3 regions of the Streptomyces sp. NBC_00775 genome follow, and region 2 is predicted to be linked to each of the others. Evidence: riboswitches for the same ligand, from Rfam matches in the RefSeq annotation. Region 2 holds a riboswitch; each other region holds the start of a gene.

Region 1 (9,705 bases), 1.6 Mb from region 2:
GGCCGCGGGGCGCTCGGTCGCGGAGTACGAGGCGTACGCGACCTCGTTGGCGTTTCTCCGTCATCGGGGGCGCCGGGGGCGTGCGGGGGCCGACTTCGTCGTACGGGAGCGCGAGTTGCTGGACGAGCTGTGGCGCCGCCGGGACATCGCCCGGCCGGCCCTGGCGTACGCGGCCCGGGCGACGGCTCCGGTGGTCCCGGTGCCCCCGCCGTGGCCCGTACACGGCTACGCGTACACCTACGGCCAGCCCTACACCCAGCCCTACGGACCTGCGACCCCGTATCCCGCGTACAACCCCTACCGCTCGTAGGGTTCTCGCCCCCGCCGCCCCTGCCCGTCCCATCCCCCAGGGGCTGCGCCCCTTCGACGCCGGGGGTTGTGTTTCGTCTGCGGGCCGGTGGGGGTTACTCGCGCAGTTCCCCGCGCCCCTAAAAGGGGCGCGGGGAACTGCGCAATCTTTTAAGCGGGGGTCTGGGGGCGCAGCCCCCAGGGATGGAAAAGCCGGGGGTTACGCCGAGGCCTCCGTCAGCTTCCCGAGGTCGCCGTCCGTCAGGACCAGGTCCGCCACCCCCAGCAGCGCCGGCAGCTGCTCCACCGTCCGAGCCGAAGCGATCGGCGCCGCGACCGTCGGCTGAGCGGCCAGCCACGCCAGGGCGACCGTGGCCACCGGGACCTCGTGGGCCTGGGCGACCTCGTCGAGGGCTGTCAGGACCCGGACACCACGCTCGGAGTCGAGGTGACGGCCCGCGCCCGCGGAGCGAGGCGAGTCGACCGTCGCGCCCGGGCGGTACTTGCCGGTGAGGAAGCCGGAGGCGAGCGCGAAGTACGGGACGGCGGCGAGGCCGGTGCGGGAGGCGACCTCCTGGAGCGGGCCCTCGTAGGTGTCGCGCGAGACGAGGTTGTAGTGCGGCTGGAGGGCGACGTACCGCGCGAGGCCCTCGCGGTCGGAGAACTCCACGGACTCCTGGAGCCGCTCGGGCGAGATGTTGGAGGCGGCGATGTGGCGCACCTTGCCGGCCTTCACGAGTTCGTCGAGCGCACCGATGATCTCCTCGACCGGCACCTCCGGCTGGTCGAAGTGCGTGTAGTAGAGGTCGATGTGGTCGGTGTCCAGGCGGCGCAGGGACGCCTCGGCCGCGGCCTTGATGTTGGCGCCGGACAGCCCCGGGAACTCGGGGTGCTGGCTGACCTTGGTGGCGACCACGACGTCGGAGCGGTTCCCGCGCGCCTTGAGCCACTTGCCGATGATGGTCTCGGACTCGCCGCCCTTGTTGCCCTCGGCCCACGACGAGTACGAGTCGGCGGTGTCCACGAAGTTGCCGCCGGCGGCCGCGTACGCGTCGAGCACGGCGAAGGACTGCGCCTCGTCGGCGGTCCAGCCGAAGACGTTGCCGCCGAGAGAGAGCGGGAAGACCTCGAGGTCGGACGAGCCAAGCTTGCGGAGAGAAGTCATGATCAGCTTCAACGCCCGCACCGGATGGCTGTATTCCGCACAGACCGGATCGGACCGGACCGGCAGCCCTGACGTCGGGGGGTTGTCGTCAGGACCGCCGGGAATCAGGAGAGAACTACGCCGGCCTCAGGTGGTGGAGAAGCCGATCTCAGGTGTTGGAGAAGCCGGCCTCAGTGGTGGCGAAGCCGGTCTCAGGGTCCGGAGAAGCCGATCTCAGGGGTTGAGGCCCTTGCTGCGCAGCCACGCCATCGGGTCGACCGCGGTGGCGGCGCCGTTGAGGTGGACCTCCAGGTGCAGGTGCGGCCCGGTGACATTGCCCGTCGCGCCCACGCGCCCGATGACGTCACCCGTGGCGACCTTCTGCCCCACGCTGACGCTGATCGACGACTGGTGGCAGAACCACAGCTCCGTACCGTCGTCGAGGGTGAGGATCGTGCGGTAGCCGTACGCGCCCGCCCAGCCCGCCTCGGTGACGGTGCCGCTGTGGATCGCCTTGATCAGCGTGCCGGTGGGCGCGGCGAAGTCGAGGCCGGTGTGGTAGCCGGAGGACCACATGGAGCCGGCGTCGCCGAAGCGCCCGGTCAGCGTGTACGAGGAGGTGGGCAGCGAGTAGCTCTTGGCGAGCTCGGCGAGACGCTTGGCCTCGGCGGCCTGCTTGGCTTCCTCGTCCGCCTTCTTCTTGGCGGCGGCGGCCTTGGCCTCGGCGTCGTCCTGCTGCTTGGCGGCGAGCGCGACGGCCTGCTTCGCGGCGGCGGCCTCGGCGGCCTGCTGGGCCGCGCTGTCGACCTGGTCCTGCTGCGACTCGGCCTGCTGGATGATGCGGGCGCGCAGCGCCTCACCCGCGTCGGTGCTGCCCTGCGCGGTGTCGGCGCTGGTCAGGCCGGCGCTGGTGAGCGGGGTGGAAGAGCCCTTGGGCGTAGCGGAATCGCCGTCGGATATCAGGGCCTTGGCCGAGTCGGTGACCGACGACAGGTCGGGCAGCGAGATCGACACCGGCGGCTTGCCGGGCGCCGCGGTGGCCATGCCACCCGCGCCCACGGCGGCTATGACGCCGACGCCGAGAACCGTGGAGCTGCGGGCGAGTCCCCCACCGCGCTGCTTGCTGACGCGGTGCCGGCCGCGAACGGGACGGACGGAATCCTCAGTGGGGTTCCACTCCTCCCAAGGCCCCTCGTCGTTGCCGTAGGCGTAGCCGAAGGGCTGTGTGTCGTTCGGCGCGAACGAGGTTGGCTGGGCAGGCCGGTTGGACGCCACGTGGGCGCACTCCTTTCCTTCCTTCTCGCCTACCGGGTTAGCTGACGGGTTCGGAGCAGGAAGGTCTCCTACGCGCGTATACCTGTCGTGTTCCCACGACGGAATACGCTCGATTCACCCCAAGTTGGTGGTTCCCCGGTTCCCTTGCGGGATTCGGCGCGTGCGCACGGAGCCATCTCTTGTGACGGCTGGGACGACCGCGCTGCGTTATCGAACGTTAATAGACCCGGGTACCGGATTCCAAGCTGTTCGGACTGATCGTTAACGCTTTTGGCCAGGACTTTGGGGTCACCACCGGCGTAAACCGGGCGAGTTGGCCACGTTCCATAAACGTCGATTCAGTTGACGGTGTGTCAGTTGTTATGCGGAGGGGCACTGCCCGATCACCCCTCGTGACAACGATCAAGAAAGCCCCTCGGCCGCCTCCCCCGGACGCCGTACGGCGAGCAGCGCCATGTCGTCCGTCAGGGCGCCGCCCGTGTGCCGGCGGACCTCCTCGGCGAGGGCGGTCAGCAGGGCGTCGGGCCCGGGGAAGGCGCGGCCGACGAGACGCGGGGCGGGATCGTAGAACTCCCCGCGCTTGTCGCGGGACTCGGACAGGCCATCGGTGTGGAGGAGCAGCGTGGCTCCCCTCGGGAATACGGCCGCCGTCGCCCGGTCGGGCCAGGTGCCCAACTCGCCCATGCCGAGCGGCAGCGCGGGATCCTCGGCGGCGAGCGCGACGAGCGTGCCGTCCGCGTGCAGGAGCAGCGGCGGGGGATGGCCGCGGTTGACGATCCGTACGACGTCCGCGTCGTGCGGGATCTCCGCGAGTACGGCCGTCGTGAACCCCTCGAAGACGTCCAGGCCGTCCCGCCGGGTCCCCTCGCGGGCCAGCGCCCGCTCAAGACGGCAGGCGACCGCCTCCAGCGTCGCCTCCTGCTCGGCCGCCTCCCGGAACGCCCCGATCACCACCGCTACGGCGGCCACCGCGCCCATCCCCTTCCCGCGTACGTCGCCCACCACCAGCCGTACGCCGTGCGGGGAGTCCTGCACCGCGTACAGGTCGCCGCCGATGAACGCGTCCGCCTGCGCCGCCTCGTACCGCGCCGCGACCTCCAGGCCGCCGATCCGCTCCTCGGGCTCCGGCAGCACCGCGCGCTGCACGGACTCGGCGATCTCCCGGACCGAGGCGAGCCGTTCGTCGCTGCGGCGGACGAGGATGTTGATGAGCACGGCCAGGACGGCGGCCGTGGCCACGGTGGCCGCTTCGGTGACCGAGTCGACGTTCAGGACGATGTCGAGCTTGAGGTGGACCGCGAGGACGGCGGCGAGGGTGAGGATGCCGGTGAGGACGGTGCCCAGCAGTGAGTACAGAGGCGCGGCCACGAGGGGGGCGGCGGTGAAGAGGGGGGCCGCGGTGAAGTCCGACGGGGTGACGTAGTCGTAGACGGCTCCGACGGCGATGAGCAGTGCGGGGAGTGTCCGGACGAAGGCCCGTGCGTACGAGATCCTGCGGCGGGACGGGTCCGTCGGGACGGGGGTGGCTCCCGGGACGGCATCGGATACGGGTACGGGTACGGGGCTGTCGGTCCGCTGGCCGTCCGCTTGCTGCCCCACTCGTTCAGGGTTCATGGAGTGGGGGGCGGGGGCGAGCGGTGTGGCCCGACCGGGGGATGTGGGACGCGGGACGCGGGACGCGGGTCCTCATACACCAAGGGCCGGAACTCGTGAATCCGAGTTCCGGCCCTTGGCCTTCAGTAGCGGGGACAGGATTTGAACCTGCGACCTCTGGGTTATGAGCCCAGCGAGCTACCGAGCTGCTCCACCCCGCGTCGTTGAAACCAGTGTACGCCATCCGCGGGACCCTCAGCACACACGTTTCCCAGCAGCGGTTTCTCGCCCCCGCCGCCCCTACCCGTCCCATCCCTGGGGGCTGCGCCCCCAGACCCCCCTAAAAGATTGCGCAGTTCCCCGCGCCCCTTTTAGGGGCGCGGGGAACTGCGCAATCTTTTGGCCCAGCCCCCACCCACCCGCACCCGACGCACAACCGAACGGGGTCGAAGGGGCAGAGCCCCTGGAGGATGGGACGGGTAGGGGCGGCGGGGGCGAGAAACGGGGCTAGCCCAAGAGGTGGCGGTTGGGGGCGGTCGCGCGTTGCTCGTACTCCGGGAGTACGACGACGTCGGCACCCTCGGCCGCCAGCAGCGCGTTACCGTCGGCGCCGGCAACGAACGTGTCGGGCTCGCGCCAGGCGGTGACAACCCGCCGTACCCCCGCGTCGAGAATCAGGCGGGCGCACGGCGCGGGCCGGGAAGCGCGGCGGGCGCAGGGCTCCAGGCTGCTGTACACCGTGGCGGAGCCGAGACGCGGGTCGGCGGGGTCGATCTTGGCGAGCGCCGCCTCCTCGGCGTGGACCACGGAATCGTCACCCTCACGGGAGTGGCCCCGGGCCAGCTCGGTCCCGTCCGCGGCCACGACCACCGCCCCCACACTGAACGCGGTCTCCGAGGGCGGACACAACTCCGCCAGCTCACACGCGAGCCCCAGCCACTGCCGGTCCGCGGCGGAGGCGAGCCCCCCGACACCGGGCGCCGTGGGAACGTACCGGATGAGGACGACGTCCCCGACGGGCCGTGTTTCCACCAGCCGCATCCGCCCGGGGGGATACGCCCCGGGCCCGAACAGCCGCGGCGCGTCCACGTCCCCCACGAACAGCGGTGCGACGGCGAGCTGCAGCTCGTCGGCGAGCCCCTCCCGCATCAGCTGGGTGTGCACCCGCCCGCCCCCTTCGACCATGAGGCGCCGTACACCTCGTACGTCATGAAGGTGTTCGAGGAGGACGCGCCAGTCGAGCTCGGGCCCGGTCGACACCACCTCGACGCCGAGGCCGTGCAGGAGACCGGAGGCCTTCCCCGCGCCCTCGTCCGTCGTATAGACGACCTTCTCGCCGCCCGTGTGCCAGAACTGCGCCGCCGGGTCGAGGTCGCCGGACCCGCTGACGGTGACCTTCAGCGGGTACTCGGGCCGCCCGGAGGCGATCCGCGCCGCGCGCCGCTCGGCCGAGTTGACCAGCAGCCGCGGATTGTCCGAGCGGAGCGTGCCCGCGCCGACCAGGATCGCGTCGCTGGACGCCCGTACCTCGTCGACCCGGTCGAAGTCGGCGGCGCCCGAGAGCAGCAGCCGCTCGGGGCCGGTGTCGTCCAGGAAGCCGTCGAGGGAGACGGCGGCGGACAACAGGACGTAGGGGTGGGGCATGGGACGCACCCTCCAGCTCCGAGCTCTCGGCTCCTAGTGGTTCAACTTTTAAACAGTACCTAGACTGGCGGCATGACGACCCGCTGGCTCTCGCCCGCCGAACAACGCGCCTGGCGCTCGTTCATCGCCGCCTCCTCGCTCCTGGAGGACACGATCGACCGGCAGCTCCAGGCGGAGACCGGCATGCCGCACCTTTACTACTCCATCCTGGCCATGCTCTCCGAGGCACCGGACCGGCGGCTGCGGATGACCGACCTCGCCGAGACCCTGAAGATCACCCGCAGCCGGCTGACGTACGGCGTGACCCGGCTGGCGAACGACGGCCTGGTACGCCGGGAGGGCTGCCCCAGCGACAAGCGCGGCCAGGTCGCGGTGCTCACGGACGAGGGCATGGCCGTCCTGGAGCGGGCGGCGCCCGGCCATGTGGAGCAGGTCCGGGCGGCGCTCTTCGACCATCTGACCCCGGAGCAGGTCGGACAGCTGGAGGAGATCTCCGCGAGCATCACGCGGGGCATCCAGGGCGAGAATCCCGGGGCCTGCGGGGAAGATCTGCCGTGGCGGCGACGTTCCTCCTGAGGCCGGCGTCACGAGCCGTGCGACACGGGATCGACCAAAAAGCGTTGCTTGAACTTTAAAGCACCGTGTACTGTCTCTCCCCGAGGTAGTGCTTCAAATCTGAAGCACTACCCCACACCCAGCACCACACCTGGCACCACACCCGCTGGACCGGAGAGACAACATGCGCGATTTCCCCACCGCCACGGTGCGCACCCGCGTCACTGTGCCCCTGCGTTTCGGCGACGGCTACTCGGTCGACGCGGACCTCGTCACCTTCCACGGCCTGGCCGACGAGAAGGAACACCTCGCCGTCGTCCTCGGCAAGCCCGCCGCGAACCCGCTGGTGCGACTGCACTCCGAGTGCCTGACCGGCGATGTCTTCGGCTCGGCCCGCTGCGACTGCGGCCCGCAGCTGCGCGAGGCGGTGGAGCAGATCGCGGAGCGGGGCGGCGTACTGCTGTACCTCCGCCAGGAGGGCCGCGGCATCGGCCTCTACAACAAGCTCGACGCGTACGCCCTCCAGGACCAGGGCCTCGACACCTACGCCGCCAACGCCGCCCTCGGCCTGCCCGAGGACGGCCGCGACTACACGGCCGCCGCGCAGATGCTCCAGGCCCTCGGCATCGACTCCCTGGACCTGCTCTCCAACAACCCCGACAAGGCCGACCAGCTGCGCGACCTCGGCATCACGGTCTCCCACCGCGTCCCGACGGGCGTCTTCACCACGGCCCACAACGTCCGCTACCTGCGCGCCAAGGTCCTCCAGACCCAGCACACCCTGCCCCTGCCGGAGCTCACGGCGGGCTGACACCCTCCTCACCGGCCATCCGCCGAAGCCGCCTGGCCTCCGCCACCAGCCGGGGCACGGCGTCCCTCGCCATCGCGATGAACGCCGCGTTCTCGTCCCAGCGTTCGTCCGCGCAGTCGACGTAACGCGGCTGCTGCACCAGCGTCGCCGCGACGATCTCACCGTGGTCGAACGCCGGCCACCGCTCACCCCGCCCGGTGTCCTCGACCGTGCTGACCGCCACGAGATTCATGGCGTGGTCGTCGTCCAGGCTCCGCACGAACCACGGTCCGGGCGTGGCCGCCGCGCACAGCTCGTCGATCGCGTCGAGGTCGAACCCGTCATCCGCCATGTCCGCCATGTCCGCCATCCCGTGCCCCCATTGACCGATCCGATGTCCCGGTCAAGGATCGTTGAACAGGGCCGGCGGTCCGGCGGTTTTCTCGCGGCGGGAGAAACAGTCAGTGGAGTCAACGGCGCAGTCCTCCAGAGCCATCGCCCTGCTGCGCGAGCTGGGCGCGGCGGACATCGAGCACCCGGGCGGCACCCTGCTCGCACACCTGGTGCGCGTACGGGACCGGCTGGCCCGCTGGGAAGCCCGCCCCGCGCTCCAACTCGCGGGCCTGTGCCACGCGTTCTACGGCACCGACGGCTTCGCCACCGCCCTCCTGCCGACCGACCGCCGCGCCGAACTGACCGCCGTCATCGGCCCCGAGGCCGAGTCCCTGGTCCACTTCTACGCGAGCTGCGACCGCACGGCCTCCTACCCGGCCCTCGCGGACCCCTCCGGCGCCTTCCACGACCGCTTCACGGGCACCGTCTCGACACCCGCCGTCCAGCAGCGCCGCGACTTCGCGGAACTCACCGCCGCCAACGAACTGGACCTCGTGGACGAGAACCCCGAATGGCGCAAGCAGTGGGGCGCGGACCTCCTGGACCTCTTCACCGGCTTCCGGCCACTGCTCAGCGCGCACGCGTGGCGCGACTGCGAGGACATTCTGGCCGCCTCCTGACCACACCGCGGCCGCCCCACTGAGCAGCACACTGACCAGCCAACTGACCAGCCCCTGACTCGCCGCACCACCTTCGCTCGCCGCCCGCGCTCGCCAAGATCGACATTTCCCCTGTTTCTCGCCCTAGGGAGTAGAGGGCCGTGTTTCCGCCACGGCTCCGGAACCTGAGGAGAACAGCACATGCACAGCGGCATCGACTCAGCTGCTGCGGATCGGCCCGCCGCACACGACGAGGAGGAGCGGCAGCTGGTGGCCGAGCTGCTCCGCCTGCGTCTGCGCCTGGACGAACTCGCGGCCAGCCAGGTCGTCTCCGCGAGCCGGCGGCTCGCTCTGGAGATGGCACCCGTCCTCGAACCCGTCTGGGGCCTCGTCGCCGACCGGCGCAAGGGCGTGGGCTTCCTCATGCAGTACGGGACCGCCGATCCGGCCGAGCACGCTGTCCGCGGCAACGCCGCCGTCGCCGAAGCGGCCGTACAGACGTATCAGCGGCCGCGACTGCTCGGCGCGGAGGGCAGCCAGGTGTGGGCGGCTCTGGCGCGGCCGGGCGACACGCTGCTCGCCCACGTCCGCGAGCCGCTGAGCCTCGGCGTGCGGCCGGGCGCCGGCGACACCGGTGCGGAGGCGCGCTCCACCCTGTCGCTCCAGGTGGACGTCCGTCCTGTGCTGCCCGGCACACTCCACGGAAGCTGGGAGCGCGAAGCCTCGATCGTCCCGGCGCTGCGTGCCGTGCTGCGGCGCTGGTGCGATCTGGCCCGCCACAGCAGTGCCGACAGCAGCGCGGGGGAGGTCGCGCGGCTGACGCTGGCGGCGGCCCTGCTGGCCCGTGGCGCCGCTCTGGACGGGGACACCGCGACCGTACGGTGGTTCGTCAAGCGCTGGCTGGGGCTGAACGCCACCGGCACGCGCGTCGACGGGACGATAGCCGCGCTGCTGGAGGACGGCTGGACCCGCCGCACCGTGGACGCCGAGTTCTCCGCCGTCCAGGACTCGGTCGCGGACGTGCGCATCGAGTCCCTCTACCAGCACCGGCTGCACCGGCCCGTGTGGGAGACCGAGCTGCGCGGAGCACCCGTGGCCCTGCTGTCCGATCTCGCGTCGGCGCGCGAGGGGGAGCAGTTCGACCTCGCCTCCGGCGAAGCCGAGGACGACGTGACCGCCATCGTCAGCCGAACCCTGATGACTGAGCAGATGCACTCCGTGCTCGACACCCTCACCGAGCGCGAGGCGAAGCTGGTCCTGGGGCTCTTCGAGGGCGAGCGGACACAGGCCCAGCTCCGGGCGGAGCTGGGTATCACCCGGTACCGGTTCGAGAAGATCCGCCGCGATGCCATGCGCAGGCTGCGGCATCCGTCCCGAGCGCAGGTGCTCCGTGACTACCTCGACTGACCACCGGACCCCGGCGG
Region 2 (9,705 bases):
CCAGTCCAGGTGGGCCTCCGGGATCTCCTCCAGGAAGCGTGACGGCGGGTTGTACGAGGGCTGCCCCCACGCGCTGCGCATGGACGACCGGGTGAGATACAGCCGTTCCCGCGCGCGCGTGATGCCGACGTACGCCAGGCGCCGCTCCTCCTCCAGTTCCTTGGCCTGTCCCAGCGCACGCATGTGCGGGAAGACGCCGTCCTCCATGCCGGTCAGGAAGACCACGGGGAATTCGAGGCCCTTGGCGGTGTGCAGGGTCATCAGGGTGATGACGCCGTTGCCGTCCTCCTCGTCCGGGATCTGGTCGGAGTCGGCGACGAGCGCGACCCGCTCCAGGAACGCGGAGAGCCCGCCGGGCGCCGCGGCCTCGCCCGCTGCCTCGCCCTCGCCGGACTCCTGCTCGAACTCCAGGGCCACGGCGGCGAGTTCCTGGAGGTTCTCGATACGGGTCTCGTCCTGCGGGTCGGTCGAGGCCTGCAACTCGGCGAGATAGCCGGTGCGTTCGAGGACCGCCTCCAGCACGGTGGCCGGGCCGGCGCCCGATTCCACGATCGTACGGAGGTCCTCCATGAGCGTGTTGAACCGCTTGACGGCGTTCGTCGAGCGCGCCGCCATCCCGTACGCCTCGTCGACGCGGCGCAGGGCCTGCGCGAAGCTGATCTTCTCGCGCTGCGACAGCGCGTCGATCATCGCTTCGGCGCGCTCGCCGATGCCGCGTTTGGGGACGTTGAGGATGCGGCGCAGCGGGACGGAGTCCTCCGGGTTCGACAGCACGCGCAGATACGCGAGGACGTCCCGAACCTCCTTGCGCTCGTAGAAGCGGACACCGCCGACGACCTTGTAGGGCAGGCCGACGCGGATGAAGATCTCTTCGAAGACACGGGACTGCGCGTTCGTACGGTAGAAGACGGCGACGTCGCCCGCCTTGGCCTCGCCCGCGTCGGTGAGACGGTCTATCTCGTCGGCGACGAACTGTGCCTCGTCGTGCTCGGTGTCGGCGACATAGCCCGTGATGTTCGAACCGGCGCCGGCGTTGGTCCACAGGTTCTTGGGGCGGCGGGACTCGTTGCGCTCGATGACCGCGTTGGCGGCGGACAGGATCGTCTGCGTGGAGCGGTAGTTCTGCTCCAGCAGGATCGTCGTCGCGTCCGAGTAGTCCTCCTCGAACTGGAGGATGTTGCGGATGGTCGCGCCGCGGAAGGCGTAGATCGACTGGTCGGCGTCGCCCACGACGCACAGCTCGCCGGGGTCGCTGTCGGCGGGCCCCACCAGCTCCCTGACCAGGGCGTACTGCGCGTGGTTGGTGTCCTGGTACTCGTCGACCATGACGTGGCGGAAGCGGCGGCGGTAGTGCTCGGCGACGTCCGGGAAGGCGCGCAGCAGATTGACCGTCGTCATGATCAGGTCGTCGAAGTCGAGCGCGTTGGCCTCGCGCAGCCGCGACTGGTACATCGCGTAGGCCTGAGCGAGGGTCTTCTCGAAGCCGTCGGCGGCCTGGCCCGCGAAGTCCTCCTCGTCGATCAGCTCGTTCTTCAGGTTCGAGATCTTGGCGCTGAACGACTTCGGCGGGAACCGCTTGGGGTCGAGGTCCAGGTCGCGGCAGACCAGGGCCATCAGGCGCTTGCTGTCGGCGGCGTCGTAGATCGAGAACGAGGAGGTGAAGCCGAGCTTCTTGCTCTCGCGGCGCAGGATCCGCACACACGCGCTGTGGAAGGTCATCACCCACATCGCACCCGCGCGCGGGCCGACGAGGTGCTCGACGCGCTCCTTCATCTCGCCCGCGGCCTTGTTGGTGAAGGTGATCGCGAGGATCTGGCCGGGGTGGACATTGCGCTCGGCCAGCAGATACGCGATCCGGTGCGTGAGCACACGGGTCTTGCCGGAGCCCGCGCCGGCCACGATGAGCAGCGGGGAGCCGGAGTGCGCCACGGCCGCCCGCTGGTTCTCGTTCAGCCCGTCCAGCAGCGCCGCCGCGTCCACGGCGGGCCGGGGCGCGCCGTCGCGGTAGTACGCGTCCCGGTCCGGCGGCACGTCGAACTTCCCGCCGAACAGATCGTCCGGAACGGGCTCCGGCACGTGATCGTCCTCGGGCGGCGGCGGGGGCTCTTCCTCGTGGGCCCGTGAGGGCTTGAGGTCCGCCAGGAAGCTGTCATCAAAGAGGCTGCTCATCGCTCTCCGAGTCTAGGCCGCCCCACTGACAGCCCGCCGCCACCCTGAAAACTCGACCGGAAGTCGTGACGCGGCTCAGGAACCCAGGATCTTCCGGTGCCGGCCGCCGGCACCCTCCCACCCCCCCCAGAACCGTTCCGTCACGTTCGGTGACGGTCGGTGACGGTCGCCGCCTTGCCAGGCAGCCCGGCTTCGGCGGCGTACGGCTGCCCGCTGTCGCGCGAGAGCCGACGCGGCATCCGATCGTGACCGACCGGAAACTAACGCCCGGAGCGGGGCGGACGTCACTACTCCTGACAAGTCGCCATAGATCATTCCGGATTGACCGCGCGGGGTGACGCCCAGGGCAAAGGTCACGAAAATGTATCGGGCATATCGCACATCAACCTTCACACGGGCCACACGAGTTGGCTAGCGTGCCGGGCAGGCCGCTCGACCCGCACCGGCGAACATCGCCGGGCCGTGCGGCCTCCGCCGAGTTCGGCGCGCCCTCGCGGCAGCCGGAGCCGGGGACCCAACCGACCTTGGGGTGAATCGGTCCACCTGCCTTGTGGGGCAAGGACCGTAGGGCAAACCTTCCGGAACCACCCGCCCGAACCCGACAGCTAACTCGGTAGGCGGATGACGGAAGGAGTCGCCTCTCTTGGCGTCGCATCGCACACCGCGTCCTACGGGTACGCGCGTAGCAGGCATACGGACCCCCGCCGCCCTGGCGACGGCGGCGCTCACCTCGGTGGCCCTGCTCTCCCAGACGGCGAACGCCGCGCCCTCGGCCGAGCCGAGGCCGAGCCTCGAAGAAGTCGAGAAGAAGGTCAACGACCTTTACCACCAGGCCGAGACGGCCACCGAGAAGTACAACGCGGCGAAGGAGAAGACCTCCAAGCAGCGCAAGAAGGTCGACAGCCTCCTCGACGACGTCGCCAAGCGCACCGAGAAGCTCAACACCTCGCGCGAGGAGCTGGGTTCGTTCGCGGCGGCGCAGTACCGCACCGGGGCCGCCGCCCCCGACACCGCGACCCTCCTGCTCGCCGACGACCCGCAGGACTACTTCGACCAGACCCAGCTGATGAGCCGCCTGACCACCCGCCAGAAGGCGGCCGTCGACGACTACATCACGGAGCAGGCCGCCACGACGAAGAAGCGCGCGGAGGCCTCCAAGAGCCTGCAGACGCTGACCACCTCGCAGAGCGCGCTCAAGACGTCCAAGGCAGACGTCCAGAAGAAGCTCTCCGCGGCCCGCGAACTGCTCTCGGACCTGACCGCCGAGGAGAAGGCGCGGCTCGCGGCGATCGAGAAGAAGAAGCAGGAGGAGGCCGACCGCAAGGCGGCCGAGCTGGCACAGCAGCAGGCGGCCGCGCAGAAGGCGGCGGCTGCGAAGGCGGCCCAGCAGGAGTCGTCGTCGAGCTCGACCACCACGGACTCCTCGTACGCCACCAAGGCCGCCAAGGCCATCGCCTTCGCCCGCGCCCAGATCGGCAAGCCGTATGTCTGGGGCGCGACGGGCCCGGGCTCGTACGACTGCTCCGGACTCACCCAGGCCGCCTGGAAGGCCGCCGGCGTCACACTGCCGCGCGTCACGACCGACCAGGTGAACGCGGGCACGACGGTCTCCCTCTCCGACGCCCAGCCCGGTGACCTGGTCTTCTTCTACGACGACGTCAGCCACGTGGGTCTCTACATCGGCAACGGCATGATGATCCACGCGCCGAAGCCGGGTGCGTACGTCCGCGAGGAGTCGATCTACTACGGCGGGACCTCGATCATCCACAGCGTGGTGCGTCCGGCGTAAGGCGTTTTTGCGGTGCACGCGCGCGTGAGGCTTGTCATCCGCCACGCGCGCGCGTGGCCCGCGGGCAACCGGCCCGAAGATCCCTAGCATCGGCCCCATGCCAGCAGCCGTCTCCCCGCTCCGCACCTGGTGGGCCCAGCGACCGCCCGCCGCCGGTGCCGCCGTCATGGCCACCGGCGTCATGTCGGTCGGGCTGCATCTGACCGGCTACGAGACCCTGTCCCGTATCGCGCTGGCCCTGGCGTCCGCCGGCTGGCTCGCGCTCGCCGCGGACTTCGTCGTCCGGCTGGCGCGGGAGCGGGAGCGGTGGGTGGAGGAGGCGGGCACACCGGCCGGGCTCACCGCCGTCGCGGCGACCACCGTGCTCGGTACGGGGCTGTCCGCACTGGGGTGGCAGGGGCCGGCCGAGGCCCTGCTCGCACTGTCGGCCGTGCTCTGGCCGGTGCTGCTCTTCCGCGTCGTACGGCACTGGAAGCGCCGTATGCCGGGAGGCGTGTTCCTCGTGTGCGTGGCCACGCAGGGGCTCGCGGTGCTGGGCGCCACGCTCGCCGCGGCCGTGGACGCGGAGTTGCTCGCGCATGCCGCACTGGTGCTGTTCTGGCTCGGGATCGCCCTCTACGGGGTGGCGCTCGCCCACTTCGACCTCCGCGAGGTGGCCTGGGGCGCCGGGGACCACTGGGTCGCCGGCGGCGCGCTCGCCATCTCGGCGCTGGCCGGGGCCAAGCTCATCGCCGCGCACCACGTGAACCCGTACCTGTGGAACAACGACGACCAGGGCGTCCTGCGCGCCGTGACCGTCGCGCTGCTGGTGCTCGGCCTCGCCTGGTACTGCGTCCTCGCCGTCGCTGAGCTGGTGTGGCGTAGACCCCAGTACGACGTACGGCGCTGGGCGTCCGTCTTCCCGATGGGGATGACGGCGGTGGCGGCCCTGTCGGTCGCGACCGCCCTCTACATCCCCTGGCTCAAGGGGCCGGGGCAGGTGCTGCTGTGGATCGCGGTGGCGGCGTGGCTGGCCGTCGCGGCGGGAGCCGTGCGGTCCTCCGCCGCGGCCGTCAGGTCCAGAGCACCGCGATGAAGATGTTCGCGGTGGTCAGCAGCCCGACGAGCCCGAAGAGGCCCTTGTCCACCTTCTCGTCGTCCCGCTTCACATAGACGAGCCCGAGGATCACGATCAGCAGGGCCAGCTTCACGCCGATCTTGATGGTGTTGACCGTGTTGTCGTCGGCCTGGTTGAGGCCGACCAGTACGACGCCCGTGACCAGCATGGTCAGCGCGCCATGCAGCATCGCGGGAACGAAGCGGGCGGTGCCCTGGCCCATCGCCTTCATCTGGGTGAGAAAGCCGCCGAGAAGCGAGGCGATGCCGATGATGTGCAGGCCGACGAAGAGATGGATGAGTACGTCCATGAGGCCGGAGCCTAATCGGACGCCCAAGTCCCTCTTGTCACCGGCCCACCCCTTGTAACCCCTAGCACCCGGGCAACCCCGGTTTTCCCGGATTCGCCGCATCGGTCATCGCACTGCGTGAAGTCGGCGGCGCCAGGCGGTGATCACGGTCACATACGGTCACTGGGCGATCCAGTGGCGACAGTTCCGCACATGGCGTTACCCACGCCTCACTCCCAGGTTTAGCGTCCTCCACCAGGTGACCGGCTCCCCACCGCCGCCCGGGCCAGGGGCGGCAGCCGGCCACCACCGCCGAGAAGGTCCGGCGGTGGCCCGCTCCCCCTGTGTGGGCCGCCGCCGGACGCGTCACCGCTGACCGCGCTCCCCTCGCGGTCGTACCGAAGGATGTGGCCCTCGTGGCAGCGCACCGCAAGCCCAGACCGCGCTCGCTCGGCGGAAACACGGCCCGCACAGCCGCCACGATCGCCCTCGCGGGCGCGGCGACGGCGACCGGCTTCGACGGGACCGGGCACGCCGATCCGCAGCTGTCTCCGGCGCAGGTGAAGGCCAAGGTCGACAAGTTGTACGAGGAGGCGGAGGTCGCCACCGAGAAGTACAACGGTGCCAAGGAGAAGGCCGACAAGGCGGAGGAGCGGCTGAACACGCTGCGCGACGAGGCCGCGCGCAGGGAGGACCGGCTCAACTCGGCGCGGGACGCCCTGGGTTCGATAGCGGCGGCGCAGTACCGCAGCGGCGGCCTCGACCCCGCACTGCAGCTCGCGCTCTCCGACGATCCCGACCAGTACCTGGACGGGGCCGCGTTCGCCGAGCGGGCGGGCAGCCGGCAGGCGGCGGCCGTGGGCCGCGTACGCAAACAGCTGCGGGAGATCGAGCAGTTGCGCGGCGCCGCACACGTGGAACTCGCCTCGCTCAAGTCGCGGCAGGCCGAGCTGAAGCGGCACAAGAAGACGATCAACGGGAAACTCGACGCGGCACGGCTGCTGTTGTCCCAGCTCAGCCCCGATCAGCGCGCGCGGCTGGGGGAGGCCGGTGGCATCGACGGCGCTGGGCAGCGCGCCTCGCGCTCGTCGGCCCGGGACCTGGACCCGGTGTCGTCGTCCGGTACCGTCGCGGCCGCCAACTCCCGTGCGGCAGCGGCCGTTTCCTACGCCTACGCGAAGCTCGGCAGCCCCTATGTCTGGGGCGCCACGGGCCCCGACGCCTTCGACTGCTCAGGCCTCGCCCAGGCCGCGTACCGCTCGGCGGGCATCTCGCTGCCCCGGACGACCTACGCCCAGATCAATGCCGGACGCCGTGTCTCGCGCTCCGAACTCCTCCCGGGCGACCTGGTGTTCTTCTACTCCGGCATCAGCCACGTCGGCATCTACGTGGGCAACGGCATGATGATCCACGCCCCCAACCCGACGGCGCCGGTACGCGTGGCGCCGATCGACGAGATGCCGTTCGCGGGGGCCACTCGGGTGGTGTGAGCGACTAGACGAGCCGTCGTGCCGTGGCCCAGCGGGTCAGCTCGTGCCGGTTCGAGAGCTGGAGCTTCCTGAGGACCGCGGAGACATGGGACTCCACCGTCTTGACGGAGATGAACAGTTGCTTGGCGATCTCCTTGTACGCGTACCCGCGGGCGATGAGGCGCAGTACCTCGCGCTCGCGCTGGGTGAGGCGGTCGAGGTCCTCGTCGACGGGCGGGGCGTCGGTCGAGGCGAACGCGTCCAGGACGAACCCGGCGAGGCGGGGCGAGAAAACCGCGTCGCCGTCCTGGACACGGAAGACGGAGTCCACGAGGTCCGTGCCGGTGATCGTCTTGGTGACGTACCCCCGGGCGCCGCCGCGGATCACCCCGATGACGTCCTCCGCCGCGTCCGACACGGACAGCGCGAGGAAGCGGACCGGCTGCTCGGCGTCGGCCATCAACGGGGCACAGCGGCGCAGCACTTCGACACCGCCGCCGCCCGGCAGATGGACGTCGAGCAGGACGACCTCGGGCCGGGTGGCCGTGATGACCGTGACCGCCTGGTCGACGTCGGCGGCCTCGCCGATCACCTCGACGCCGGTCCGCTCGGTCTGCCCGATCTCGGCCTGCACGCCCGTACGGAACATCCGGTGGTCGTCGACGAGCACGACGCGCACCCGACGCCCGCCCCCGGCGCCGGCCGGATCGGCCGCGCCCGCGGCCTCTCCGGATGCGGCGGCCGAAGGGGTCTCCTCAGCAGAACTGCCGGACTCCACAGGCCCGTTCGCATCGCTCATGACGTCTTCTCCGCCCTCTCCATCTCCAGCTCGACCTCCGTGCCGCCGTCCGGCACCGCGCGCAGTCGCGCCGTGCCGCCGTTGCGCTCCATGCGGCCGATGATCGATTCTCTAACGCCCATGCGGTCGGCGGGTATCGCGTCGAAGTCGAAGCCGGGGCCGCGGTCGCGGACGGACACGAAGACCGTCCTGCCCTCGACTTCGGCGAAGACCTGTACGGCGCCGCCCTCGCCACCGTACTTGGCCGCGTTCACCATCGCTTCCCGCGCGGCCTGCATCTGTGCGGTCAGGCCCTCGTCGAGCGGGCAGTCGCCGACGATGACGACCTCGAGGGGGACACCGTGCTTGTCCTCGACCTCGGCCGCATGCCGCCGGACGGCCTCGGCGAGGGTGTCGGGCTCGTCGGCCTCGTCCTTGCCCGTGCCCTCCGGCTTGTAGAGCCAGGCGCGCAGGTCGCGCTCCTGGGCTCGGGCCAGCCGCCGTACCTCGTTGCCATTGTCCGCGTTGCGCTGGATCAGGGTCAGGGTGTGCAGCACGGAGTCGTGGACATGGGCGGCGACCTCGGCCCGCTCCTGGGCGCGGATACGCATGAGGCGCTCCTCGGAGAGGTCCTGGGTCATGCGGACGAGGTAGGGGCCGGCGAGGAGCGCTATGCCGACGAGCACGGCGAGCGCCGCCTGCAGGACGGAGCCGAGGTGGGCGGCGGAGCCCTGGAGGACGAATATCCCGGAGACGCCCGCGGTGACCAGCAGCACGCCCGCGGCGGAACGCAGCAGCGTGATCGTACGGCGGCGGCGGCCGACCTCCACCCAGCGGGCCCGCCGCGCGTTGTCCGCCTGGCGCCAGACCAGAGCGACGCCCGCGCCGACGAGAACGGTCGGCCAGAGATAGGCCTTCGCCCCGCCCCCGAGATTCACATTGCCCACGAAGACCATGGCCACGACGACCATGAGCAGCAGCGCGACGATCTGGCCCTTGTCCGGCTTGCGGGCCACGAGTCTGCGGCGGCCGTCCGGAGCGGTCTCGGTGGTGAACGCCGGCGTACGCCCGGAGCCGACGCCGCCGACGCCGAGCGGCACGAAGAACCAGAACGCGGCATACAGCAGCGCCCCCAGCCCGTCCGCCATGAACAGTCCGACGAACACGAGCCGCACCCAGATCACCGGCAGCCCGAGATGCCCGGCGAGCCCTCGCGCCACGCCCCCGAGCCAGCGTCCGTCGCTGCTGCGGTAGAGCTTGCGCGGGGGCCGCGGGTCGTCGAGGGGCATGACTGCGGCTTCCGGCATGCCATCGATGTTCACACGCCCGGCGGGCCCGGGCATCAGGGTCGACCCCCGAGACGCCCCTGATCTTCGAAAATCCGGCGATGGACCCGCGGGAAGCCGACGATCGACAGTTCCCCTCCCCGCCTCCATCCCCCTCCATCCCCATCAGGGCCGATATCAGGGTTCGGCCAGGGTCATCCCGACTGCCGTCACGCCTTCCCGCCCGTCACCATGGACGCATGACAGATCAGCAGCACGCGGCGGCGGAGCCGGACCCCGGCCCCGGCCCGGGCGCCCCCACACCGGGCACCGGGCACCGGGACGCCGTGCCGCCCGCACCGGGCCCTGCCGAAGGCGCCCAAGGTGAGGAGCCGCGCGCGCACGAGAACCCGGCCGAGCCCACCGCCCCGCTCCAGCCCGACGTCCCGCGCAAGTTCCGGCGCGACCGTCGGCAGAAGATCCTGGGCGGGGTGTGCGCCGGTCTCGGCCGGCAGTGCGACATGGACCCGGTGATCTTCCGGATCGTCCTCGCGGTGCTCGCCGCGACCGGCGGCATCGGCCTCATCTTCTACGGCTTCGTGTGGCTGTTCGTCCCGTACGACGACGAGGAGGAGAACGAGGTACGCAAGCTGCTCACCGGCCGCGTGGACGGCCAGGCACTGACGGCCGTTCTCTTCGCGCTCGTCGGCTGCGGAGTGTTCCTCTCCATGCTCAAGAACGGCGGGGTGCTGACCTTCGCCGTCGTCCTCTCCCTCCTCCTGGCGGGCGCGGGGTACTGGTCGCAGCAGCGGGGCACCCCCGACCCCGACCCGCTCGCCGCCCAGGCCGT
Region 3 (9,705 bases), 3.0 Mb from region 2:
CGGCGATCTGCGCGGTGCGCACCGCCTCGCCGGGATCCCTGCGCAGTCCTGTGACGCCCTGGACCGCCTCGCTGAAGAGACCCCCGCCGGAGTCTGCGAGGCGGATGTGGCGGTCGTACGGCTGATCGCTCAGCGGCACGGAGAAGCGGACACCGAGGCCTCGCAGGAAGTCGCCGTCCGCCTTGCCCGGCTCCTGCTCGCCGTCCCAGACGAAGGAGTGCACCAGCCGGAAGGACTCGGCGCCGGCGTGGAAGGAGAAGCGCAGCACGAAGGGCAGCCAGCCCCGGCCGCCGTGCCGGTGCCTGCCCTCGACCCGGATGACGGCGCGGACCGGCCCGTCCTGCTCGACCTCGGCCCTCTCGATCCGGCCCGTGAAGTCCTCCGTCGCGACGCCGTCGCGCAGCGAACCCTGGCGCAGGGCGACCAGCCGTCCGTCCCGGGCGATCTCGGCCGCGCCGCGTCGGACACTGCGTACGACGGTGTCGGAGCCCTTCGCGCCGAAGGCCACCGTGATGACACCGGTCGACACCTCGATCCGGCCGCCGGAGCGGGTGACTCTCAGCTGCTGCGAGGGAGCGGCCGGGGTACCCGCGGAGAGTGTGTACGTCTCGGCCTTGGGCGCGCCCGGCGCGATGGCGTGCGCGGTCCACTTCACCGAGCCGTCGGGCCAGTGGCCGGTGACCCAGCTCTGCACGGGCACCTCGTCGCCGGAGGCGGTGGCCAGCCGGAACGTCTGGCCGGGCTGGTGGGTGCCGCGGGACCAGGGCACGCCCCAGACGGTGCCCGCGTGGGTGTCGGGCGCCGTGCCCTCCAGCCAGCGCAGTGCGGTGTCGCCCCCGGCCGGCGGCGCGGCGGCGGCGCTTCGGGAGAGCGCCCAGGAGAACGGAGCGGTGGCGGCCGCGGCTGCGGCGCCCTTGATGACGGTGCGTCGGTAGACGCCGGGCACGGGGACCTCCGAAGGCATAGAAAGCGCTTGCGGAGATCACTGTGGGGCCACTGTCGCACGCCTGTCGATACCTCGTGCAGGCATGCCACAGGACCGCAATGTGCCGATCATGAATCGCTCACGAAAGACCAAAGGCCGAACCCCGGGGATCGTGGGGTCCGGCCTTTGGCTGCTGTCCTGCCTTGGGGAGCAGGGAGTCCTGCTGTGGGGAGCAGGGGTCGTGCCTTGGGGGGCACGGAGTCTGCCGTGGGGGGCAGGGTGTCGCGCCCTGGAGGCACGTGGTCCGCCTTGGGGGGCGGCAGGGGGAAGGCGTCAGCCGACGGCGACACCGTGCGAGCGCAGGTACGCGACCGGGTCCACGTCCGAGCCGTAGTTCGGGGTGGTGCGGATCTCGAAGTGCAGGTGCGGTCCGGTGACGTTGCCGGTCGCGCCGGAGAGGCCGATCTGCTGGCCCGCGGTCACCGTCTGGCCCGCCGAGACGGAGAGCGCGGACATGTGGGCGTACTGGGAGTACTGGCCGTCGGCGTGCTGGATGACGACCTGGTTGCCGTACGCGCCGCCCCAGCCGGCCGAGACGACGGTGCCCGCGGCGATGGCCTTGATCGTGGTGCCGGTCGGGACCACGAAGTCCACGCCGGTGTGGTAGCCGCTGGACCACATGCTGCCCGCCACCTTGTAGCCGGTGCCGACGGTGGCGCCCTCGACCGGCAGGGTGTAGCCGGAACTGCTGCTGGTGGAGGCGGTGTTGGCGGCCGTGGTGGCCGTGGCGGTGTCCGCGGCCGACGTCGTCGACTTGGTGGACGAAGGCGTCGTCTTGGCGGACGACCGGGTGACGCTGCCGGACGCGGCCTTCTTGCCGATCGTCAGCTTCAGACCGGGGTGGATCAGCGACGGGTCGCTGCCGACGGCCGAGCGGTTGTCGGAGTAGAGCTTCTTCCAGCCGCCGCTCACGTTCTGCTCGTCGGCGATCTTCGAGAGCCAGTCGCCGGCCTTCACCGCGTAGGTCTTCGTCCCGGCCGCCTTCTTGGCGGCCGCGGGAGCGGCGGTGGCGGTCTTTTCCGCGGCCTTCTCGGCGGCCTTCGCGACGGTGGCCGTCGGGGTCGCGGCATGGGCGCCGGTGGCCCCCATCAGAGGCAGCGCGAGCGCGGCGCCGCCGGTTCCGGCCACGGCGATCGAGCGGGTGAAACGCTGGGACTTGGGACGGCGGTGCTTACCCTTCGCGGGCATGACGAGTTCCTCTCCGGCGCCTGCGGGGTGAGCTGTCGGGTGCGGACTGGAGATGCCCGGCCGCGCTGGTGCGCGGCTGTACCCCTAGCCGTTCCGGAGACCGGAACAGGCACGGAACCTGTGGGTCCCCCGCTCCTGCCGTGTGCGGGTGAGTGTGCGGGTTCCGGGCGGCGGCAGGATTGGGCGTCCGTCCGGATTGGGGCCGAACGTAGGCGAGATGAGAGCGCGGCGACAACCATGTGCCTTTTCTGCGCGTCCGCCCTTCTTGATCCACGCCGGAATTCCGGTCACCCTCCGTGGATCGACGATCTTTCCGGCCCCGCAACCCGCCCGGGAATTCGGGCATGTTGCGAAATAGGGGTCGCAACACATCGTCACGAATATGACGCTGCTCACGCACCTCGGCCCACGATGCTTTATTCCAGGGCCAGTTGGAATGAAGCCCCTAATTCGGACAGAACAGTCACATGCGACGCAGCCGGATAACTGCCGCATCGAGATCCCCGCGCAGCCCCGTCCGCACCCCGTGATGCAGCAGCACCGCACCTCGGTGCACTTCGCCCGTTTCGCGGCACTCATACGCTTGTGTCGGGTCGAGCCCGCGCAGCCGCAGCGGGGCGACCGGCTCGCCGTACCGCTGGGCCTGGAGCCAGGCGAGGACGACGGTCTCGTCGCCGTGGACGTACTGCACCGCACTCAGCCCGCCCTCCGGGGGCCGCAGCCGGTAGAGGTCGCCGCGCTGGACGACGGGCCGGATCTCCTTGTAGAGATCCACCCAGTCCCGCGCCTCGGCGAGCTCCTCCTCGCTCCACTCGGCCAGGTCTCCGCCGACGCCGAGCACCCCGGCCATGGCGCTCACAAAGCGGAAGCGCAGCGAGCTGACCCGCCCATTGAGCTGCGTGTTCGGGCTGTCCGTGACCCAGGCGGCCATGATCCGGGCCGGGTGGATCTGACCGAAGCCGTGCTGGATGGCGAGCCGGTCGAGCGGGTCGGTGTTGTCGGAGGTCCACACCTGGTCCGTACGCGCCATGACGCCGAGGTCGATGCGGCCGCCACCGCCCGAGCACGACTCGAAGGCGACCTTGGGGTGCGCGGCCCGCAACCGGTCGAGAAGGGCGTACAGGGCCTCCACGTGCTCGACCCACAGCTTCTGCGGGTAGCGCTCGCCGGGCCAGCCGGCGTCCGTGAAGCAACGGTTGAAGTCCCACTTCACATAGTCGATCGGCGCACTGGAGAGCAGGCCGTCGAGCTGCCCCCACAGGTACTCCTGGACGTCCGGGCGGGCGAGGTTCAGTACGAGCTGATTGCGGTACTCCGTCCTGGTTCGCCCCGGCTGGAACTGCACCCAGTCCGGGTGGGCGCGGTACAGCTCGCTGTCCGGATTGACCATCTCCGGCTCGACCCAGATGCCGAACTGCATCCCGAGCGCGTGCACGTAGTCGCCGAGCGGCTTGAGCCCCGCCGGAAAGCGGTCCGGGTTGGGGGTCCAGTCGCCGAGCCCGGCCCGGTCGCTGGTCCGCGTCCCGAACCAGCCGTCGTCGACCACGAAGAGCTCGACGCCCATCGCGGCGGCCCGCCGCGCCAGCACCCCCTGCTGGTCCTCGGAGATGTCGAAGGTGGTGGCCTCCCAGGAGTTGAACAGCACCGGCCGGTCCTGGTCCGCGTCCGGGATGACGTACGCGCGCTGGTACGCGTGCCAGGCCCGGCTCGCCCCGCCGAAGCCGCCGTCGCTCCACAGTCCGGCGAAGACGGGGGTGGTGAACGACTCCCCCGGCTCCAGTCGCAGCAGCCCGGAATCGTCGTACCCTGCGCCGCCGGAGATCTGTACGCGCGCGTCGGGGAGCTGGGCCACGGCGATCCGCCACGAGCCGGACCAGCCGAGCGCGCACCCGTACACCTCGCCGCTCTCCTCGGTCGCCTCGCTGTCGAGGGCGACCCAGGGCAGGTGCTGGTGACCGGTGTGTCCGCGCCGGCTGCCGATGACCTTCTCACCGTAGGTGAGGGGGGAACGCACGAGCCGGGACTCGGCAGCCCAGCGCCCGTGCAGCTGGGACAGCCGCCAGCCGTCGCGCTCGGGCAGTGTCCAGGTCGCGGAGTCGGCGCGCAGCAGCTCCAGGGCGGGGCCCTGGTTGGCGAGGGTCACCCAGCGTTCGACGACATCGCCGCGCATCCGGTAGTGCAGGGTGATGCCGAGCCCGGCGTCCGAGAAGCGCAGCCGCAGCTCGTCGCCGTCCGCCTCGTGCTCCTCGAAGCGCCACTCGGTGCCGCGCCGCTCGTCCGTCCGCACGGAGAGGGCGGGGCGGACGAAGCGGGGGCCGCCCTCGACCGGGTATTCCTCGCGCCCGTCGAGCGGGGACTCGAAGGGCCAGTACTGCGGCGCGGGCAGGGCGGCGAATGCCTCGGCGTCGGCGAGCGCGATCCGTGGGCCCCAGTGCAGATGCAGCAGCTCGTCGAGGTCGGTGAGCCGTAGCGCGTAGCTGCTCGTCGGCCCCGAAAGAAGCCAGGTACGACCGTCCGTGCCGACCTCGATCATCAGTCCCCCACAGATTCGAACAGGTGCGATCAGGCCCCAACATCATCATGGGCTCGGCGCCCTGGAGGCAACGCCTGTGGACAACTCATTGCCCCAGGAACCCATGTCGTATCGTCGAGAGCGCAACCTCCGTCGGCAGGCAACGCCGAGCAGCGCCGACGGCCGAAGGGGAGGAGCCCCAGTGACGCAGCAGGTCCCGTCGACCGAGCCCGAGCTGGCAGGAGTGCGCAACTTCCGGGACGTGGGCGGCCTGCCCACCACGGACGGTCGGCGGGTGAAGCACGGGCAGCTGTTCCGCAGCGGCCACCTGGCGCACGCCACCGAGGAGGACGCCGCGTTCCTCTCCTCCCTGGGCCTGCACACGATCTTCGACTTCCGCAATGCCTCCGACCAGAAGCTGGAAGGCCCGGACGTCGAGCTGCCGGGCGTGCGGAACATGAATCTTCCGCTGACCGACCCGGCCGACGGCTCCGAGTTCTGGAAGATGGTCCGCGACGGCGAGATCGACCAGCTCCGCTCGATCCTCGCGGACGGCAAGGCCGCGAACCGCATGATCACCTCGTACCGCACGATCATCAAGGAGCGCACGGCCGAGCACTCCCAGGTGCTGCACGCGATGGCCGAGGACAGCGTGCCGGCGCTGATGCACTGTGCGGCGGGCAAGGACCGCGCGGGCCTGTCGATAGCCGTGACGCTCCTCGCCGTCGGCGTCGAGCGCGACGCGATCGTGGCCGACTACCTGGAGTCGAACGCGAAGCACCGCCGCTACAAGGTGCATCGCAACGGCAGCTCCGCCTCCGCGTACTCCCCCGAGGTCATGGAGCTGCTGAGCCCGCTGTTCGACGCGCGCGCCGAGTACCTGACGGCGGCCTTCGAGACGATCGAGGAGACCTGGGGCGGGGTCGACCCCTACCTGGAGCGGGCGCTGCGGATCACCCCGGAGCTGCGGGAACGGCTGCGCGAGCGGCTGCTGGACTGAGCCGGCTCCGAAGGGGATCCACTGCCCGAGAGGGATCTACTGGTTGTGCGCGCCCAGCGTGAACAGCAGGAAGATGAAGGCCGCGAAGAGGTGGCCGACAGCGATGTAGATGATCAGTCGCACCCAGAGGGAGCGGGGGAACCGCTCCTCCATGGACCGTCGCGTGCCAGGTTCCGTGGGTTCGGTCATGACGTCTCTCCCGAGGTCGGGTGCCCCGTCGCCGGGCCGAGGCACAGCGCGGCGGTGGGGCTCTGCAGCAGGGTGTGGACGAACAGGAGCTCCGCACCGCCGCGATCGGCGGCGGCGATGCGGTGCGGGGTGAGTGAGTCGAAGTGCGCGCTGTCGCCCGGCGCGAGCTGGTGCGCGGTGTCCCCGAGGCGCAGCCGCAGCCGCCCCTGGAGGACGTACAGCCACTCCTCGCCGGGGTGGACGCGCACGATGTCGCCCTGCGAGCCGTAGGGAACGTGTACGCGCAGCGCCTGCATGCCGCGACCGGGCGCGCCCGCCTGCCAGTAGGTCCAGCCGCCCGCGGGGGTCGGGTCCATGTCGGCGGCGCGCACGATCGCGTCCCGGTCGGCGACCGTCTCACCCAGCAGTTCGGAGACCGTCGTACCGTAGATACGGGCCAGCGCGAGCAGCATGGGCAACGACGGCTGGCGCTGCCCGGTCTCCAGACGGGAGAGGTGGGCGGGCGAGAGCCCGGCGGCACGGGAGGCGGCCTCCAGGGTCAGGGAGGCGCGGCGGCGCAGCTCACGCAGTTGTGGTGCGACGGCGGGAAGCTCGACGGACGGCTCTTCGACCGCCCCCGGCTCGGCAGGGCTCATGTGTTCATTGAGCCCGACGCTTGCCTCTGGGGCAATTTTCTTGCCCCAGAGGCAAAAATTCGCTCAGCGGTTCGCCACCGCCTGCTTCACGAGGGTCTTCCCGAAGTCCCACATCAGCCCGCCCCCGTTGTGCGCGTCGTCCATCACCGCGGTGAAGGCCTCGACGAAGCGGTCCACGTCCCGCTCGCCGATGATCAGCGGCGGGATCAGCTTGATCACCTCCAGGTGGTCGCCGGAGACCTGGGTGAGGATGCGGTGCCGTTGCAGCAGCGGTACGACCACCATCTGCGCGAACAGGCCCTTGCGTGCGGCCTGCAGCATCGTCCAGCGGCTGCGCAGCTTCAGTGAGGTGGGCCGCCCGAACTCGATGCCGATCATCAGGCCCCGGCCGCGTACGTCACTGAGCAGCTCGTACTTGTCCACGAGGGCCGCCAGCCGGGACTTCAGCTGCTCCCCGGTGGCCCGGGCGTTGGCCACGACCTGCTCGTTCTCCATCACGGAGAGCACGGCCAGACCGGCCGCCATGGCCTGCGCGTTCGACCCGAAGCTCGCCGAGTGGACGAGGACCCGGTCCATCGACGAGTAGACCTTCTTGAAGATCCAGTCCTTGCCGAGGGTCGCGCCGACCGGCACATAGCCGCCGGAGAGCGCCTTGGCCACGCACACCAGGTCGGGCTCGACTCCGTCCTCGTGCTGGTAGGCGTAGAAGTCCCCGGTCCGCCCGAGGCCGGTCTGCACCTCGTCGGCGATGAGCAGCGCCTTGTGCTTGCGCAGCAGCTCCTGGGCGGCGCGCAGATATCCGGGCGGGGCCTCGTGCACGCCCTTGCCCTGGACGGGCTCGACGATGAGCGCGGCGACGTCGCCCTTCTTCAGCTCCCGGGCCAGGACGTCGAGATCGCCGAGCGGCACGGCGGTGTCGGGCAGCAGCGGGGCGAAGCCGTCTCGGAAGCCGTCCTCGCCGTTCACGGACAGGGAGCCGGTGGTCAGCCCGTGGAAGGCGTGCGAGCAGTACAGGATCCGCGGCTTCCCGGTGGCGTACCGGGCGAACTTCAGCGCGGTCTCGACCGCCTCCGTACCGCTGTTGCCGAAGAAGACCCGGTCCAGATGCGGGCTGTGGGCGAGCAGCTTCTCCGCGAGCAGGCCGGGCAGGGGCTGGCAGTCGAAGCGGGTGAGGTCGGCGAGCGAGGCGTCCAGGACATCGTGCAGCGCCTTGCGGACGACCGGGTGGTGGCGGCCCAGGCCCATCACCCCGAACCCCGCGAGCATGTCCAGGTAGTCGTTGCCGTCCGCGTCCCAGAAGTGCGCACCCTCGGCCCGCTCGTACACCTTGTCGAAGCCGATGGTGTGCAGCATGCGCGGGAGCTGGTGGTTCAGGTACTTGGTGTGCAGCTCGTAGCGCTCGGCTCCACGCTCGGCGAGGAGCGCGCCGAGGTCGAACTCCCCCTTCTCAGCAGGGTCGCTCATTCCTGTTTCTCCTTGGACAACTCATCCTCGGACAGCGCGCCCTTCGACAGCGCGTCCTTGACGGCCAGGCCGGCACCGATCCGCCCGGCGATCTCGACGGGCGTGAGACCTATGTCGGCCAGCACCTCACCGCGCTTGGCGTGCGCGAGGAACTGCTCCGGGATGCCGAACCGCCGTACGGGTACGTCGACTTCGGCGTCCCCGAGCGCCAGCTCGACCGCCGCGCCGACACCGGCCGCCCGGCTGTTGTCCTCGACGACCGCGACGAGCCGGTGCTCGGCGGCCAGGCCGGGCAGCGACGGATCGACGGGCTTGACCCAGCGCGGGTCGACGACGGTGCAGCCGATGCCGCGGGCTTCGAGCAGCTCGGCGGCCTGGAGGCAGACGGGCGCCATGACGCCGACGGCGACCAGGAGGACCTGCGGTGTCTCCGGGGAACGGTGCAGGACGTCGAGCCCGCCCACATGGCCGACCGCGGGAATCACGGGCCCCACCGACTCCTTCGGGAAGCGGACGAGCGTCGGCGCGTCGTCGACGGCGACGGCCTCCCGCAGCTGGGCCCGCAGTTGATCGGCGTCGCGCGGCGCGGCGATCCTGAGGCCCGGCACGACCTGGAGGATCGACATGTCCCACATGCCGTTGTGGGAGGCCCCGTCGACACCGGTGACGCCGGCCCGGTCCAGCACGAAGGTCACACCGCAGCGGTGCAGCGCGACGTCCATCAGGAGCTGGTCGAAGGCCCGGTTGAGGAAGGTGGCGTAGACGGCGACGACGGGGTGCAGGCCGCCGGTGGCGAGCCCGGCCGCCGAGACGGTGGCGTGCTGCTCGGCGATGCCGACGTCCCACACCCGGTCGGGGAACCGCTCGGCGAACTTTCCGAGCCCCACCGGATGCAGCATCGCCGCCGTGATCGCCACGACGTCCGCGCGCTCCTCACCGATCCTGACGATCTCGTCGCCGAACACCGAGGTCCAGGAAGGCCCGTTGGAGGGCGCGAGCGGCTCGCAGGTGAGCGGGTCCATCACGCCGACCGTGTGGAAGTGGTCCTCCTCGTGCGCGAGCGCGGGCTCGTACCCCCGGCCCTTCTCCGTCAGACAGTGAATGACCACGGGCCCGTGGAAGCGTTTCGCGCGCCGCAGCGCGGACTCGACGGCCCCCACGTCGTGTCCGTCGATCGGCCCGACGTACTTGAGCCCGAGGTCCTCGAACATGCCCTGCGGCGCGAACGCGTCCTTGAACCCCTTCTTCGCGCCGTGCAGCGACTCGTAGAGGGTGTGTCCGACGACAGGTGTGCGCAGCAGTACGTCCTTGCCCCAGGCGAGGACCTGCTCGTAACTGTCCGTCGTACGAAGCGTCGCGAGGTGATTGGCGAGACCGCCGATGGTCGGCGCGTACGAGCGTTCGTTGTCGTTGACGACGATGATCAGCGGACGGTCCTTGGCCGCGGCGATGTTGTTCAGCGCCTCCCACGCCATGCCGCCGGTCAGCGCGCCGTCGCCGATGACCGCGACGACATGGCCCTTCTCGCCCTGCACCTGACGGGCCTTGGCGAGCCCGTCCGCCCAGCCGAGCGCCGTGGAGGCGTGGCTGTTCTCGATGATGTCGTGCTCGGACTCCTCGCGCGACGGGTAGCCGGACAGGCCGCCCTTGCCGCGCAGCTTGGAGAAGTCCTGACGTCCCGTCAGCAGCTTGTGCACATAGCTCTGATGGCCGGTGTCCCACAGGATCCGGT

What was found. A riboswitch is a leader RNA that binds a small molecule or an ion and turns the genes downstream of it on or off. The one in region 2 is predicted to bind cyclic di-AMP.
Region 1: it holds a riboswitch for cyclic di-AMP, as region 2 does, so the genes downstream of both, OIC96_RS25390 (M23 family metallopeptidase) here and OIC96_RS18300 (C40 family peptidase) in region 2, are expected to answer to the same signal.
Region 3: it holds a riboswitch for cyclic di-AMP, as region 2 does, so the genes downstream of both, OIC96_RS05390 (LysM peptidoglycan-binding domain-containing M23 family metallopeptidase) here and OIC96_RS18300 (C40 family peptidase) in region 2, are expected to answer to the same signal.

What each region holds. Positions count from the first base shown of each region.
Region 1 covers NZ_CP108938.1:5,687,930-5,697,634, reverse strand. The annotation lists gene OIC96_RS25400 (PrsW family intramembrane metalloprotease) at 1-310, shown strand, start outside; gene OIC96_RS25395 (aldo/keto reductase) at 509-1,453, opposite strand; gene OIC96_RS25390 (M23 family metallopeptidase) at 1,667-2,707, opposite strand; cyclic di-AMP (ydaO/yuaA leader) riboswitch at 2,719-2,876, opposite strand; gene OIC96_RS25385 (PP2C family protein-serine/threonine phosphatase) at 3,110-4,321, opposite strand; tRNA gene OIC96_RS25380 (tRNA-Met) at 4,448-4,521, opposite strand; gene OIC96_RS25375 (dihydrofolate reductase family protein) at 4,808-5,944, opposite strand; gene OIC96_RS25370 (MarR family winged helix-turn-helix transcriptional regulator) at 6,017-6,520, shown strand; gene OIC96_RS25365 (GTP cyclohydrolase II) at 6,684-7,310, shown strand; gene OIC96_RS25360 (hypothetical protein) at 7,297-7,659, opposite strand; gene OIC96_RS25355 (DUF6817 domain-containing protein) at 7,754-8,302, shown strand; gene OIC96_RS25350 (sigma factor-like helix-turn-helix DNA-binding protein) at 8,483-9,688, shown strand; gene OIC96_RS25345 (hypothetical protein) at 9,672-9,705, shown strand, end outside.
Region 2 covers NZ_CP108938.1:4,129,915-4,139,619, forward strand. The annotation lists gene pcrA (DNA helicase PcrA) at 1-2,169, opposite strand, end outside; cyclic di-AMP (ydaO/yuaA leader) riboswitch at 2,632-2,804, shown strand; gene OIC96_RS18300 (C40 family peptidase) at 2,813-3,958, shown strand; gene OIC96_RS18305 (tellurite resistance/C4-dicarboxylate transporter family protein) at 4,056-5,033, shown strand; gene OIC96_RS18310 (hypothetical protein) at 5,011-5,364, opposite strand; gene OIC96_RS18315 (C40 family peptidase) at 5,760-6,833, shown strand; gene OIC96_RS18320 (response regulator transcription factor) at 6,838-7,611, opposite strand; gene OIC96_RS18325 (ATP-binding protein) at 7,608-8,897, opposite strand; gene OIC96_RS18330 (PspC domain-containing protein) at 9,116-9,705, shown strand, end outside.
Region 3 covers NZ_CP108938.1:1,151,285-1,160,989, forward strand. The annotation lists gene OIC96_RS05385 (exo-rhamnogalacturonan lyase family protein) at 1-964, opposite strand, end outside; gene OIC96_RS05390 (LysM peptidoglycan-binding domain-containing M23 family metallopeptidase) at 1,259-2,173, opposite strand; cyclic di-AMP (ydaO/yuaA leader) riboswitch at 2,178-2,330, opposite strand; gene OIC96_RS05395 (alpha-galactosidase) at 2,637-4,706, opposite strand; gene OIC96_RS05400 (tyrosine-protein phosphatase) at 4,888-5,685, shown strand; gene OIC96_RS05405 (DUF6126 family protein) at 5,722-5,838, opposite strand; gene OIC96_RS05410 (helix-turn-helix domain-containing protein) at 5,871-6,509, opposite strand; gene OIC96_RS05415 (aspartate aminotransferase family protein) at 6,573-7,973, opposite strand; gene dxs (1-deoxy-D-xylulose-5-phosphate synthase) at 7,970-9,705, opposite strand, start outside.